One region of the Paenibacillus sp. FSL M7-0896 genome, then DNA from elsewhere that is predicted to be linked to it. Evidence: riboswitches for the same ligand, from Rfam matches in the RefSeq annotation. Region 1 holds a riboswitch; the other holds the start of a gene.
What was found. Region 1 has a riboswitch for cyclic di-GMP ahead of MKY12_RS30100 (flagellar assembly protein A). Riboswitches for the same ligand answer to the same signal wherever they lie in the genome.
Positions count from the first base shown of each region.

Region 2: linked by a shared signal. The riboswitch ahead of MKY12_RS19485 (thiamine pyrophosphate-binding protein) and the one ahead of MKY12_RS30100 (flagellar assembly protein A) in region 1 are both predicted to bind cyclic di-GMP.

Region 1 is NZ_CP150250.1:6,951,234-6,959,282, reverse strand. Features, by position in the region: gene MKY12_RS30105 (aldo/keto reductase) at 1-677, opposite strand, end outside; gene MKY12_RS30100 (flagellar assembly protein A) at 708-2,357, opposite strand; cyclic di-GMP riboswitch class I at 2,435-2,527, opposite strand; gene MKY12_RS30095 (isochorismatase family cysteine hydrolase) at 3,032-3,715, shown strand; gene MKY12_RS30090 (ABC transporter substrate-binding protein) at 3,741-4,754, shown strand; gene MKY12_RS30085 (ABC transporter ATP-binding protein) at 4,769-5,578, shown strand; gene MKY12_RS30080 (ABC transporter permease) at 5,575-6,327, shown strand; gene MKY12_RS30075 (ring-opening amidohydrolase) at 6,324-7,394, shown strand; gene MKY12_RS30070 (cupin domain-containing protein) at 7,451-7,879, shown strand; gene MKY12_RS30065 (PucR family transcriptional regulator) at 7,896-8,049, shown strand, end outside.
Region 2 is NZ_CP150250.1:4,493,193-4,501,241, reverse strand. Features, by position in the region: gene glpK (glycerol kinase GlpK) at 1-702, shown strand, start outside; gene MKY12_RS19500 (3-oxoacyl-[acyl-carrier-protein] synthase III C-terminal domain-containing protein) at 795-1,787, opposite strand; gene MKY12_RS19495 (hypothetical protein) at 1,927-2,277, opposite strand; gene MKY12_RS19490 (carboxymuconolactone decarboxylase family protein) at 2,429-2,809, opposite strand; gene MKY12_RS19485 (thiamine pyrophosphate-binding protein) at 2,860-4,503, opposite strand; cyclic di-GMP riboswitch class I at 4,620-4,716, opposite strand; gene MKY12_RS19480 (methyl-accepting chemotaxis protein) at 5,218-6,468, opposite strand; gene MKY12_RS19475 (YafY family protein) at 6,542-7,495, opposite strand; gene MKY12_RS19470 (SDR family NAD(P)-dependent oxidoreductase) at 7,630-8,049, shown strand, end outside.

The DNA of each region.
Region 1 (8,049 bases):
CTGGAGCCGGCAGGGGCTTTGCTGCTGCCAGTATATTTGCCGGTAAGAATGCCGCCCGCCAGAGGGAAGTATGGGATGATGCCCAGACCCTGATCCAGGCAGAGCGGAAGCAGCTCCGCTTCGGGCGTGCGGTCAGCCAGCGAATAGCTGCACTGGATAGAGATGTATTTCGCGAAGTGCCGGGCTTCGCTGATTCCAAGCGCCTTCATCAGCTCCCAGGCGGCATAATTGGAGGCTCCGATATAGCGCACCTTGCCTGCGGAGATCAGATCATCCAGCGTACGCAGCGTTTCCTCCAGCGGTGTGTAGGGATCGAAGGTGTGAATCTGATACAGATCCACATAGTCGGTCTTCAGCCGGCGCAGGCTGCCCTCCAGCTCCTGCATCAGATGATGGCGCGAAGAGCCGCTGCCACCGGGTCCCTCATGCTTCGGCAATCCGGCTTTGGTCGCCAGCACTGCGTTATGGCGTTTGCCTTCAAGCGCAAGGCCGATGATCCGCTCCGATTCAGATCCGGCATAGATATTGGCGGTATCGATGAAATTGATGCCCTGATCCATAGCGGTGTGCAGAATGCGGACCGAGGTCTCCTGATCTGCCCGTTTGCCGAAGGAATTGGTTCCAAGACCCAGGGCGGACACCTGCAGGCCGCTATTGCCCAGACGGTTATATCGCATGTTCTAACTTCTCCTCATCTAGTAGTAGTCTTAGCAGGAATCACGCACAAGCAGCTTGCCGCCGGACTCCAGGCGGCTGTCCTGTGACCGGGCGAGATTAATCACCGCATGCTCCTCCTGGAGCAGCTCAATCTCCTCACCCAGCTTAAGCAGCAGCCTGGAGAAGCGGCTTAGTACACTGTCAGTAATGTACCCGGTGAATTGTCCCGGATGGGCGAATACCTCAAGCATCTGCCAGAGCTGGTCCGTGCCGGAGCCGAACGCCCCGTTCATACGGCTTAGCGCAGCTTGAAGATCACGGATCAGGCTGCCCAAGTGGCTGTATTTATCCTCCAGCAGCAGCATGACTACCAGGCCGTAATTCACGGATTGCTGGCGGGATTCCACATTCTTGGCCAGCTGGCGCGCTGCCTCAAGCAGTCCGTCCGTCTCTGTCCGCAGCAGGCATGCGAGGCTGTGCAGACGATGCTGCATTACCCCGGCGTGTCCGGCGTACAGGCCGCTGCCGGTGACCTGGCCGCTAACGTAAATACTGCCGGTGGCTATAATTGTAGATTGGCGGATATCGCCATAGACGTACACATTCCCGAGGGCTTCAATTCGTACAGGTCCTTCCAGATCTCCCGGTACAATGATGTCACCTGCGAACATAACATCGCCCGCAGGATCTGTCATCTCTCTGGCCAGAAGACTGACCGGAGGGAAGTCACATATCCGGACGCTGCCGTTTCCTCCGCAGATGCGGGGTCTGCCGGTATGCCGGGCCACGATATTACCACAGGGAAGGAGCTTGGCATGATTACCGGCAGCAAAGTAGATATCCTGCGGCGGGGGAGGGGGCAGGACCCTTCCGTCTGTGTCGAGGCCGGGAATGCCTTCTTCCGGCGGCAGCTTGCGGGCGAAGACTTCGCCTGCAAAGGCAAAGGGGGCTCCCGGGAAACGGAGATACTCCAAGGGTTCCGCAGGCTTCTGACCCCGGGCTCCCTGTCCCTGAAGCATCCGGTTCCCCTCCAGTGTATGCTCAGGCAGCAGGAATTCCAGCCGGGCTTCCTTGCCGGGCAGCGGGGATCTGCCTTCAGCGATGCATACGGGAAGATATGTAGGGTTCTCCAGCTCCGCGTACAGGGCGGGAATGTTCAGGTTGCGCAGAATAAAACGGTTGTCCAGTGAGGCGATAATCTGTTCTATGGTGAGCGTGGACAGCAGCATCGCCGGATTGGGCTGGGCACGGACGACCGCTTCGAAGGCGGCGGGGCAGTTGACCAGATTCCAGGCGTACTTCTCTGCACGGTATAAAGTGAAGTGGACCTTGAGCTTGTCAGGCGATACGGTAATTTCATATTGCGGCTTCTCACAGATCTCCCAAGTGATATAATCCGCCCTGGTCACCTCGGTCGGCTCTGTAACGGTCTTCCAGTTGATCTTCAGGACAACAGGGTGGACCGCAGAAATGCGGGCGGGAGCACCTCCGGGGAGCGGGGGAGTAATGAATATCTGGTTGTCCTGCACGAGGATAATTCCATTCTTATCTCCAGTTGTCCCGTCAGAAGCTCGGCCCTCCACAGAGAATGAATCCAGGAGACCTTTACGTTCGAGCATCAGGGACTCTACGAATTCATATCGGCTTGGTTCGATATCCTGCTGCGGCATGGTTGTAACCTCACTTTTTCGTATGATCAATGGCAATTCGTACAGAAAAAGAACATCATCAAGCCTGGGAGGCTTTCCCTCCTGAACAGCTGGCTTAAGTGGTCTCTATTGGCAGCCTGGCAACCGTAAACGCAGATTCCGGCGTTCTTAGGCCCATGGCTTTGCGTCCTGCCCTTTCGGGGAGTTTGCCTTTAGAAATAGATCAATGATATACATCCTGTAGAGGTGGGAGTTATGGTCGACTGTAATCGACAAAAAGAGTCATAAATAGTTCTTACGCGTCATTAACTTCTGCAAACAAGCTTAATTCTAGTACTTAAAGAGCTATTTTTCAACTATATTATGCCTATTTATCAAAAAACTCGAAATATGCAGCTCTATTTCGACAAAAAAACTGGTTTCCCAGCGCTTACAGCTTATGGAAGAGGCAGGGGGAGGAAAGTATGAGCATTCAACTGTTGGGACACCCTGGGCTTGGTAAGAATCGGAGTGTTCTTTTTTGATAAGCGATTTTGCGAGTGTTAATGTTATGTATATGTTAACTGTGTAAATAAACACAAACATTCAGTGTATTATTTCGTAATAAAACCGAAGACATCGCAAATTCATTGTAATATAATCTAACTCATACCAAGGAAACGCGAATTAATGTTAACTAATATAACATTAATAGAGATAGCGACATCAGGAGAGGAGCATAAACCATGCAGATTGCAGCAACACCTTACATCTGGCCTTATGACGGGGCTGTGGACCCGGCGAAGACAGCGCTGATGATTATCGACATGCAGACGGATTTTTGCGGCAAGGGCGGTTACGTCGAGAGAATGGGTTATGACCTCTCATTAACAGCGAGGGCGATCCAGCCCATTCAGCGGCTGCTGGCCCGTATCCGGGACATCGAAGGCTTCACCGTGATCCATACCCGCGAGGGGCATAAGCCGGATCTGTCGGATCTGCCGGCGAACAAGCGGTGGCGCAGCCGCCAGATCGGGGCCGAGATCGGCTCCGAAGGACCGGCGGGACGAATCCTCGTGCGGGGGGAGCGCGGCTGGCAGATCATTGATGAGCTGGCGCCTGCCCACGGAGAGTACATTATAGACAAGCCGGGCAAAGGGAGCTTTTACGCAACAGACCTGGACCTGATCCTGAAGAATAAAGGAATTACCCATCTGATTCTGACCGGTATTACTACCGATGTCTGTGTACACACCACGATGCGGGAAGCCAATGACCGCGGGTACGAGTGTCTGATCCTTGCAGATTGTACAGGAGCGACGGATGAAGCGAATCACCTGGCGGCGCTGAGTATGGTTCAAATGCAGGGCGGAGTGTTCGGCAGTGTAAGTGATTCACAAGCGGTGCTGAAGGCGCTGGAGCAATACTAAATCATTCATAAACGGGGGAATAACCATGTGGAACAAGTCCAGAACAAAAGCGCTGATGCTGTTAACCTCGCTAATGCTGCTCCTGACCGCCTGCGGTAACAATACGGAAGCCGGGAAGGCTGAAGGCCAGGGAGCGGAAGGCTCGGGCGAGCTGAAAAAGGTGGTGCTCCGGCTGAAGTGGATTCACCAGGCGCAGTTTGCCGGCTTTTATACCGCAGTGGAAAAAGGCTTCTATAAAGAAGCGGGGCTGGATGTTGAGATCCGCCCGGGGGGCTCGGATTTCCCGGCTGTGCAGATGGTAGCTTCCGGCAGTGAGGAGTTCGGAGTTACCGGTGCCGACCAGATCGTCATCGCCAGAGAGAAAGGCGTCCCGGTCAAAGCGTTGTCCGCGATCTACCGCAAAACCCCGTTCGTCATGTTCACGCTCAAAGAGTCAGGGATCAAGACGATGGAGGATCTGGTCGGGCAAAAGGTGGGCATTAAGCTGGGCGGCAACGAAGAGCTGACCTTCCGGGCCATGGAGAAAAGCGCGGGTATCGACCCTTCGCAAATCGAAGAGATGCCGGTCAAATATGATCTGAGTCCGCTGTTAACCGGTCAGGTCAAGGCCTGGCCCGGATATGTCATTAATGAAGTGCTGGCTGTAGAGGAGCAGGGCAAGGAAGTGAATATTATCGACCCGAACGACTATGGCATCAATTTCTATGCTGATACCTTGTTCACTACGGAGTCTATCATCAAGAAGGACCCGGAGATGGTCGCAAGCTTCGTGCAGGCGTCTATGCAGGGCTGGGATTATGCAGTAAAGCATCCGGAGGAAGCGGCGGAATTCGGTCTGAAGTATGGCGAGAAGCTGGATCTGAAGCATGAGGTCAATATGATGAAGGCCAGCATTCCGCTGCTGGATCCGGAGAAGCTCCCGCTGGGCTCAATGGACGAGGCATCTTGGGAGACATTGCAGAAGAATCTGGTCGAGCTGGGATTTGTGAAAAAGGAACAGGACATCGGCGGATTGTTCACCAACGAGTTTTTGAAATAAGGAGGGACCCGATAATGACAACAGCGATCAAAGAACAGCTGGATGCTGCCGCCGCGCGGCATCCCGGTACCCGGGAAACCATGCTCTCCCTGCGCAATTGCTCTCTTTCTTTCGGCAACGTGCCTGTGCTGGATCAGGTCAGCCTTGATGTATACCGCAATGAGTTCATTTCGATTCTTGGACCAAGCGGCTGCGGGAAATCCACAACACTCCGGTTGATGCTGCGGCTGTTAAGCCCGGAGGCCGGTGGAGAGGTGGCGTATGCTTCACCTGATCTGTCCCTGGGCATGGTCTTCCAGAAGCCGGTCCTGATGCCGTGGCTCAGCGCGCTGCAGAATGTCATGCTGCCGCTGGAGCTGGGCGAGAAGAAGAAGTTCAGCAAAGCCGAGGCACGTGAAAAAGCAGAAAGTGCCCTGAGCCTGGTCGGCCTCCAGGATTATCTGAACCACTTCCCGCATCAGCTCAGCGGCGGGATGCAGCAGCGGGCAGCGATTGCCCGAGCTCTGGCGGCTGATCCGACGGTGCTGCTGATGGATGAGCCGTTCGGCGCACTGGATGAGCTGACGCGTGAGAAGCTGAATTTCGAGCTGCTGCGGCTATGGGAGAGCCCGGAGACCAGTCTAAGCAGCATTGTGATGGTCACCCATTCGATCCATGAATCCGCGCTGCTGTCGGACCGGGTCGTGATGATGTCTCCCCGGCCTGCCGGTGTGACGGATATCATTCCGGTGACGCTGCCCTCCCCGCGTGAGGCGGGCATGGAGGAGCTGCCGGAATTTCACCGGATTGTCAAGGAACTGAGAAAGCGGGTGAAGCATCTATGACGGTCAAAATCAAAGACACCCTGTACCCGGTCACGTTTGCGCTCGGCTTCCTGCTGCTGTGGGAGTTGGCTGTACGTCTCCTGTCGGTTCCGATGTATCTTCTACCTGCGCCTACGCAGGTAGTCTCGGCTATCAATGGCTCGCTGTGGTCGCATACGCTGGTTACGCTGGGCGAAGCGCTGACCGGGTTCATTCTCGCCAATATCCTCGGCCTGGCTACCGCAGTGATTTTTGTTCATTCCAAGCCGATTGAGAAAGGGATGTTCCCGCTGGCCATCGCCCTTAAGACTACGCCGCTGGTGGCGCTGGCCCCGCTGCTGGTCGTCTGGCTGGGGACCGGGTATACCTCGAAGGTAATCGCTTCGATGCTGATCTGTTTTTTCCCGATTCTGGTGAACAGTGTCAAGGGGCTTAAGGCCATTGAATACGAAGCCTGGGAGCTGTTCTCCACCTACAAAGGGACGAAAAGCGAAATCTTTTGGAAGCTGCGCCTGCCGACGAGTCTGCCTTATATCTTCTCTGCCCTCAAAATCTCCACCTCGCTCGCGATAGTCGGTGCCATAGTCGGCGAATTTGTCGGAGCGAATAAGGGACTCGGTTATGTAGTGCTTGTCTCTTCCTATCATATGGATACGCCGGTGATGTTCTCGGCCATTATTGCTTCGGCGCTGTGCGGCCTGCTGCTGTTCTGGTGTATCGGGCTGCTGGAGAAACGGGTTATTTTCTGGACAAGGAGCGATGATCTATGATGAACTGCTCGGTCATTCGAATCCCGGCAGGCGCGCCGCATGATATGTCGGGATTAAGCGCAGCGGTGGAAGCAGGCCTGTTCCGGCCGGAGGAAGTGGTCGCGGTGCTGGGGAAGACGGAGGGAAACGGCTGTGTGAATGATTTTACACGGGGTTATGCTGTGATGGCCTTGAAAGGATTCTTTGCTGAAGCGGCAAAAGGAGGAGCTGCCGACATCTCTTATGTGATGTCCGGCGGTACGGAAGGGGTACTCAGTCCGCACTTCACGGTTATCAGCCGCAGCGGGCAGAAGGAGCCGGGTATGGTCACTGATGGCCTGAAGTCACTCGCCATTGGAGTCGCCAGAACCCGGAGCTTCCGGCCGGAGGAACTGGGACGGCTCCCTCAGGTGGACGCCGTGGCGGATGCCGTGGCCCGTGCGGTCATGGATGCGGGCATCACCTCACCGGAGGATGTGCATTTTGTACAAATCAAATGTCCGCTGCTTACCGCTGAGCAGATCTATGAGGCACACAACCGTGAGGTATCGCTCGTCACAGAGGATACTTATAAATCGATGGGCTATTCCAGAGGAGCTTCTGCACTGGGTGCCGGGGTAGCGCTGGGTGAGGTGGATCGTGCGGCCTTGCAGGAGGAAGATATCTGCACGGACTGGACTCAATTCAGCGCGGTAGCCTCCACTTCGGCGGGCAGTGAGCTGTCCTGCTGCGAAGTGATTGTGTTCGGGAACTCACTGTCTGCGGACGGCCCGTACCACATCGACCATGCCGTGATGCAGGATGCTGTGGATGGCGCTGCGCTTCAGGGCCTGCTGGACCGTTATCCCGGTGAAGAGCTGGTGCAGGTGCTGGCCAAGGCGGAAGCCGATCCCGATGGCATCATCCGCGGACGCCGCCATATCATGCTGGATGACTCGGATATCAATCATACCCGCCATGCGCGGGCTGTAGTCGGCGGTGTGCTGGCCTATGTCGGCGGCGACCCGATGATCTACGTCTCCGGCGGAGGCGAGCATCAGGGGCCGAAGGGCGGAGGACCGGTGGCGGCTGTGTTCCGCCGCAGGTAGCAGAGCTTTTTGACAGGAGCAATGTATTATCACTATCCATCATGGGGGAATCGAATATGCATACACAGGAAACGAAAGTGCTGGCAGCAGCAGATATGACATGGGAGCTTATGCCGAATCACATAGAGCTGTATCACCGGGAGATTGTCTCGGCAACGGAGGCGGACCGCCTGGGCATCCGCATGAGCTCGATTCTGTGGGAGAAGCTGGGGATCGGCGGCCAAGTCTTGCCGCATTATCATGATGTAGTCGAAATCATTCATATTACCGTAGGAGAGGTCAAGCTGCTATGTGACGGGGAGTGGTACAGCTACCGGGCCGGAGATACGTTCCATGTGCCTGCGGGCGTAGTCCATTCTGTCAGGAATACAGGGGATTCTCCTTCGGAGCAGATCAGTATTTTTGTACCGGCGGAGGCGGAGGTGCCGTCCAACAGCTTCTTCGGCACTACACTAATCGAGGATATCTATTCTTCCAAGCTATAGTAAAGGCGGCGGAGCCATGGGCAGCAATGTAATTACCGGTTTGACCTGCAGCGATATCCTGCTGATTCCCGACCTGAAGGAAGCGGCCCTGCTGGCTGGGGCCGGGGGCCTTGGACGTTATATTAACCGGGTCAATGTAATGGAGGTTCCCGATGTCATTGACTGGGTCC
Region 2 (8,049 bases), 2.5 Mb from region 1:
AATACAGGCACTGAAGCTGTGGCATCCAGTCATGGCCTATTGACCACGGTAGCCTGGGGCATGGGCGATGAGCTCTATTATGCACTGGAAGGCAGTGTCTTCGTGGCTGGAGCGGCTGTGCAGTGGCTGCAGGAGGGGCTGGGGCTAATTGTCGCGCCCGCCGACTCGGAAGAGAAGGCCAGCGAGGTGGACGAGAGTGAGGGGGTTGTGGTAGTGCCAGCCTTTACCGGCCTGGGTGCGCCTTACTGGGATATGTATGCGCGGGGCGCCATATTCGGCTTGACGCGTGGCACCACCTCCGCACATCTGGTACGGGCGACGCTGGAATCACTGGCCTTCCAGTCCCGCGATGTCATCGACGCGATGCAGAAGGATGCCGGCATGCCGCTCACCGGCCTGAGGGTAGACGGCGGTGCGGTGCGCAACAATCTGCTGATGCAGTTCCAGGCCGATATTCTGGGCAGCGAAGTGACACGTACAACCTACGCGGAGACTACAGCACTTGGCGCTGCGCTGCTAGCCGGACTAACCTCCGGGGTATGGACCCGTGAGCAGCTGGAGAGCTTCAATACGGCCGAGAAGGTTTTCTCGCCGCAGATGGAGCCGGAGGAGCGGGAACGCAGATACGGTGCCTGGCAGGATGCTGTATCGCGCACGATGGGCTGGGAGAAGCATGAGGGCAAGCACGAAGGCAGACTTTAGAGCGGAGTAGAGGCATTAAGAACAGAAACGGCCCGCAGGCAGAAACTCTGCTGCGGGCCGTTTTTTACTCTGGAACAGAATGAACAGTAAGATTAGTACTCCATTACAAATGCGACATTCTGCCATCCGGCGCCCACGGTCCAGAACAGAACTTTGTCTCCGCGTTCCAGCTGCCCGGTAGTGACGGCTCTGTGAAGGGCAATGAACGGGCTGCTGGTCGAGGTATAGCCGAACTCATCGCCTATGTAGACTGCGGCCTCAGGGTTAATACCGGTTTTGCCGGAGACGGCCTGGATGTTCGGAAGAGACAGCTGTGAGAAGCAGGCAGCCTTGACCGATTCAGGGGCAATCCCGTTGTTGCTCAGCAGAGTGTTGATTGATTCGGAAGCGGCATCCACACAGATGGAATCATCGAATGGAATGAACTTCACATTGAACTCTCCTGCAGCAACACCGGTGCGTCCGAGCTTAGCCAGGCCTTCTGCCGGGAACAGAGAGTTGCCGTACACACAGGTGTCTGTCTGATAGATAGAGTCAATGAAACCGACCGAATGCTCATCGCGCTCCAGAATGACAGCGGCAGCGGCATCACCGAAGTTCGCGTAATATACCGGATCATTTTTGTCCGCATGAGGTGCCACGTAATCGGAGCCGATGACCAGGGCGCGGCGGATTCTCGGGTTCGCCATCATCTGGCGGCTGACCTGCTCAACCGAGGCGGTCATTCCGGCACAGTTGGCATTGCTGTCAATACAGATGGTATGCGAAGCCCCGTTAATCAGTCGGTGAATCATCAATGAGTTCGTAGGAAATATATATTCAGGGGTCTGGCTTGCATAAGCGATCAGGTCAATGTCAGGGCCGGTAAGACCGGTTTTCTCCAGAACATTACTTGCGGCTTCAAAAGCCATTGTCAGGGAATTCTCATCCGGGCTGTCGATGCTGTAGCGGTTTTCACGGCCCAGAGTAGCCAGCAGTCCACGGATATCAATACCTTTGTCATCAAAATGCTGAATGAAGAAGTCATTGCCGATTCTTTTGTCTGGATGGTAGATATCAATGTCCTTAATGCGAATCCCCGCCATAGTACAGACCTCCTAAAGTTTTGTTAGCTATACTTCTCACAAATCTGCTTCTTACAAAACTCTCTTCCAGCATTAGCAGCCGGTTTAATGAATGAACATGTGCGTTTCAAGCGGCTGATTTAGGTTTAAATTGTATTTATTAAGCTTGTACGGTTGAAGTGATCTCCAGATTCTCAAGTCCTGCTTTGCGGCCCAGGCGTGCCAGCTGCATTTTGAGGATCGGGTTATTTTCCAGGGTAAGACTCACTTTCTGGAAGCCGTCAGCCTTGAACATGATGAAGCAGCCTTCAAGCAGCGGTACAACATCAGGAGCGGTTACATTCAGCTTGCGGCAGTCGATCTCTAGTGCATATTCAGCAGGGCTGATCGGGTTAATAGTCTGCTGGTAAGCCTGTATAGATTTGAGCCCGTCCTCGTTAGAGAAGGTTCCCTCCAGCTCAATATTGATTACTTTCTTCGCAGTATCTGTCTTCAAAATAAATTGTCCCATGTTGATCTCTCCCTAAGTGTAATTTCCAATACCTCCAAAACGTTATTCCTGCGACTCTATTCGACAAAACCGCAATTCGATTTGGGATATTTTGCCTTCATTATAACCAGATCATACTGAAACGTGCAATCAAAAGTCGAAATTTGTAGATTTATGAAGATTTTTCTTTGATCTCCTCCAGGGTATCCAGCAGCACATTAAAGGCCGAAATCACCCGGGGGGCACCGACGCAAGGGGTCAGATGCAGCAGCACGCCCTTGATCTGCTCGACGGTCATGCCAACGCGGAGCGCCATTACATAATGAACCCCCAGCTGTTCATATTGTCCCATCGTAATCAGCGACGAGATCACCGCGATCTCCTTCCAGTCAGAGCCAATCGTGGTCCGCTGAAAAATATCGCCATAGGCATTGCCCATGATATATTCGGCTAATTCCGGAAAATGCTCTTTGATCGGAGCCAGGGCCTTGGCCCCATAATCTCCTGAGAGATCAGTGAAATGATCGAGTCCGCTGTTCATGTTCTTGTTCACGATATGTCCTCCTGATAGTAGGTTAGAAAAGGTGTGCGGATACGGCTTCCTTACGTAAGATCCAGAGTGCGGTGGGCCGTAGGAGGCATTTCATCACGGTCAGTCAGCAGCTCAATGACAACAGCCTTGTTAAGTGCCACAGCTTCGCGGATTGCGGCAGCGAACTCCTCCTGCGTCTCACAGCGGAAGCCGGCTGCACCCAGCGATTCGGCGAATTTCACGGCATCCATCGGAACCTCGAAGATCGTACCGTCAATCCGGCCGGTCGTTTTCTCCATACCCTTAAGCGCCATATCCAGCTGCTTATTGTTCACCACAATGAAAATCACCGGAATGTCCTTGCAAACGGCTGTGTTTATTTCAGTTCCGAGCATCATAAAACAGCCGTCACCGGTAATGCAGAAGACAGTCTCTCCGGGAGAAGCCGTCTTGGCACCGATCGCCATGCCAATTGAATTGCCCATGCAAGCAAAGTAGGCATCGAATATGAAGCTGCCGGGCCTGCGGACATTGAACCATTTCACAGCATTGAACCCGTGGCTGCCGTCATCTACAAACACGCTGCTGTTGTAAGGAATCAGGTCGCTCATCGTGCTCATTACCGAAGCCAGAGAGAGCCCCGCCAGCACGGGCAACTCGTCATTGTAAGCATTGGAGATTGTGATTTCATGCTTGGTGACCGTAGAGGGGTCCAGCTTCTGAAGATACAGTGCCAGGTTGTCCCTTAAGTCCCCGCCGACAGCGATGGTGGATGAGGACAGTATTTTGCCGACAAAGGTTGGATCTACATCGAACTGGATCAGCTGCGGCGGATGATTCTCCGGCTTCAGGTTGCAGATGGTCATGTCGCTCAGGCGGGAGCCCAGAACAATGAACAGGTCGCTGTTGTTCAGCAATTCATCGCCGTGCGAGGAGCCGCCAACGCCGACAGGACCGTGGTAGAGCGGGTGATCATAAGCTATTGCACCTTTGCCGCCTGGAGAGGTGACTACAGGAATGTTGAAGGTTTCGGCCAGCTGAACCAGTTCCTGATGGGCACCTGAGCGGTTGACGCCTTTACCGGCAATGATCAGGGGCCTAGCGGATTGATTAATCGCCGAGATGACCCGGTCATAGTTCTGATAACTGACTAGTCCCTCGCGTTCCGGCAGAACAATCCGGCATTCCGCGAGCCGCTCTGTCTGCACATCAAACGGAATGCAGAGATGGACCGGACCTTTTTGGTCACCCAGGGCGATGGATAGGGCATGGTTGAAAATCGTGCTGAAGTGATCGCCGCGTTCAACGAGCTTGCTGAAGAGGGTGGCCGGCCGGAACATATCCGCCAAATCAGCCAGGTAGGAAGTGGAATCCTGACATTGGGGAATGCCCAGCTCCTTGATGGACTGATGTCCGGTGATGAAGAGGACGGGAAGATTATTGGCCTTGGCATGCGCTGCTGCGGTGAGCAGATTCGTTCCCCCAGGACCGGAGGTGCCGAAGGCTACCCCGAGACTGCCGGTCTTCAGAGCATAACCGCCGGCGGCGAAGCCGGAGCTGGATTCGTGCCGGCCGGGGATGAACTCTATACCGTAGTCAACCATTTTCAAAGCGATGGGGCAAATAGACTTGCCTATGATTCCAAAAGAATGAGTGACTCCCAGATTGTGTAATGCTTCCGCCATATAATCTGCAACTGTCTTCAGAACATCCACCCCGCAAGTTGTTATTTGTATACGTCAGCAATAGAAAACCTGTACTCACCATTGGAGCACAGGTCTGTTGCACGAATCACCATAATCAAACGCGAAACCTAAGGCGTTCACAGTTTTTCAGCAACCTGGCTGTCATGATCCCACTTCAGAAATGAGACTGTAGATCCATGGCTTTGCGTCATTCCCTTTCGGTGAATTTTGCCGGTATGCGGTTATAAATGAATTTGTGGAGAATTTTCCTTTACAATATATTCCTTGCTCCGCTTTTGTCAATAACCCCTGTGAGAAGAAACTCGGAATTTGACGAATATTCAGGAGTGGAAATGGCTAAATATTTGGATTTTCAAACTTTTGAAAATGGTTGTCCCTGGAAGACTAAAGTCTTAAAATGCAAATGGCCGTTTAGGTTGATTAATGTGGGAAGTGAGCACAAAGCCTCATTACATTCCTGATTTACTGCAAAACATTAAGAATTCACTAGATATACAGCATTACAAATTTCGGTGATAGGACTTAAGTAATAGTGATGTAAGATGTTAGCTTATAGACAAGCTATGACAATAGAACGACTATAGTAAAGAAGTGCAAAGCACGGTTTTTACCCTTATGCACAATTTCAACAATTTGTGAATATTACATAACAATCTTTGTTTTGCCCAAAAAAAGAGACACCTCCCGCAGAAAATTCCGCAGGCGTGTCTCTTTGTGCTGAGGTTAAAATTTGAAAATATGAATCGTTTTTTGCAGGTTGAAGACCGCGGAGGTCATCTTCTCTGTCTCCTCAGCTACGGATTGAAGAGCATGAATCTGTTCGTTCATCGCTGCGGATACCTCTTCCGTCCCTGCGGCGGTCTCCTGGGTGATGGCTGAGATATTCTCGATCGCCCCGGAGATCTTGAGCGCGCTCTCCAGCATAAGGTCACTCTCTGCGGAAAAGGAGGCAATCTGCTCGGTTATGTATTGGACACTATGCACAATTTGAGCAAAAATGTTGGCTGTCTCCGTAATCATCTCATTCTGCACCTGGACTACCTCTTCATTGATGGCGATGTTATCGATAGCCTGCTTGATATCCGCTTCGATGCTGCGTACCAGACCGAACACCTCTTTGGTTGAAGCGGTGGATTCCTCGGCCAGCTTGCGGACCTCCTGGGCAACAACGGCGAACCCGCGGCCATGTTCGCCTGCACGGGCGGCTTCAATAGAAGCATTGAGCGACAGCAGATTGGTCTGTTCAGCAATTTCGGTAATTGTCTTGGTAATCATCGTAATGCCTCGTGCGTTATGCGATAGGGCTTCGATAGTATCCGCCACCTTCTGGGTAGCCTGGATGTTCTTGCGCATGCCTTCGGCTTGGGTATCCACCGATTGCCGTCCCTGTTCTACCAATTCCAGCGTATGTACAGACCTTTTATTCATTTCCTTGGTGGAATTCGTATAATTGGAGACTTTGATTTCGATATCCTTGATCGATTCGGTCATATCAGCGATATCCACCGAGATTTCGTTAGCACCGAGGGCCAGTTCATTGGAGGAGGAAGCCACCTGCGCCATGACAAACTTCAGGTTCTGATTCTTGTCTTCAATCCCGCGGCTGGCGTCCATAACCTGACGGGTAATCTGTGAGGCATCGGTGAGGATTTTTTTGAGCTTGTCAATCATGGTATTGAAGGAGCGGCTGATGTCGCCCATGGAGCCATTCTCATCGGCACGGCTGGTGAAGTCGCCTTTGGCAATCGTGTGCGTCACATTGGAGATATCCTCAAATGAAGATGTAAGCGTTCTCTCAATGAAGCGCGCAAGCGGGTAAGTCAGCGCTGCCAGGACGGCGACAAGAATAATGCCGATGAGCAGCCTGTCCATGAGGATTAGCGTGATTAAGACAGGGACAGCGAATAAAGCGGCAACCAGGTAACATCCGGTGACGATTTTTTGTTTCAACGGCAGCTTGTTCATCCAGTCCATAATGTAAAGTCCCCCTATAAATAATAATGTGTATTGTAATATTATAGGGGATACTAGTGCATTTGGTCTATTATTAAAAATCGTATAATGCTGCCGCTTCACGCAGAGCCGCAGCAACAGTATCCGCAAGCTCAGGCGGTGCCGTCACCTTGATACCCTGACCCAGGGACAGGATGATCCGGCACGCAGACTCCGGCGTGTTGAACTCAGCCTCGGCCCTGATCCAGCCCGGGGCCTCAGCAGGCTCCTGGTGCAACAGGGCGACGTATCGCTCCTTCTGCAGCTCCTTCATCGTTTGCTCTCTTACAAGAAGGCTGGAGGGGTACCTGGGCAAGGCAGACTTGAATGCGGCGGTGGAGGTCTCCCAGTACTCAGACAGGACGAAATCCTCCGGTTGCTCAAAAGACTCATCTGTGACTTTGGCCTCAGTGATTCTGGAGACCCTGTAGGTCCGCAGCTCGCCGTCATGCCCCGCGACCAAGTACCAGACGCCGCGCTTAACTACCAGCCCCAGAGGTGCAACCAGCCGCTCGGCGGCGTCCTCCCCGCGGAGATAGGTGATGCTCACCTTGCGGTTCTCCCATAAGGCTCCCTGCAAAGCGGATAGGCAGGGATAGGTCTCCCCGGAGGGATGCCACCCGGCTCCGTCGATGTGAATCCGCTGGCTGAGGAAGCTGAAGGGGGTGACTGGCTGCCGGGTAGCGACGGCCTGCAGCTTGCGGGCGGCCGAGGAGAACTCCTCCTGAATGCCCAGAGCGTGCAGAATCGCCGGATCAGCGGGCACCAGCAGCGCGGCAATCTCCTTGGTGTTCATTCCGGTCAGGGAATTCCGGTAGCCTTCAGCCAGCTTCCAGCCGCCTTCCCGGCCGCGCTCCGCCAGCACGGGGATGCCGGAGAAGCTTAGTGCTTCCATATCCCGGAAGATTGTACGTTCGGATACCTCCAGCGTTAGCGCCAGCTCTTTGGAGCTGATTTTCCCGCGGCTCTGTAAGAGCTGAACGATAGTGATCAGGCGATCCGCTCTCATTCTGCAACCTCCCTTGAATGTATTATTTATATATGTCAATGGTTGTCATGTATAAGGTATATATTAGACAAGAGTACGGATTAGCGCAAATGATCATCTAATCCGGGTATGATAGATGAAAGGGAGCGGATCAAATGACAAATCTGCAAGGGAAAGTGGCATTGGTAACAGGCGGGAGCAGGGGAGCGGGCAGAGGCATTGCACTGGAGCTGGCGAAGGCTGGTGCCTATGTATACATTACGGGCAGGAATGCCGGTATGCCGCAGGAGGGAAAAGCAAGAACGCTTGAAGGGGTGCTGGCTGAGATCCGCCGCTCAGGCGGGGACGGAGCTGTGATCCGCTGTGATCATACCAATGACAGCGAGACAGAGGCTGTAATCCGGCAGATTAGCGCAGAGCAGGGCAGATTGGATATTCTGGTCAATAACGTCTGGGGCGGCAATACTCTCCCTATCGGGAATGAACCGTTCTGGGAGCAGCCGGTGCAGCATTGGGATCATATGTTCACTGCGGGTGTGAGGGCGCAGCTAATGAGTAATTATTATGCTGTACCC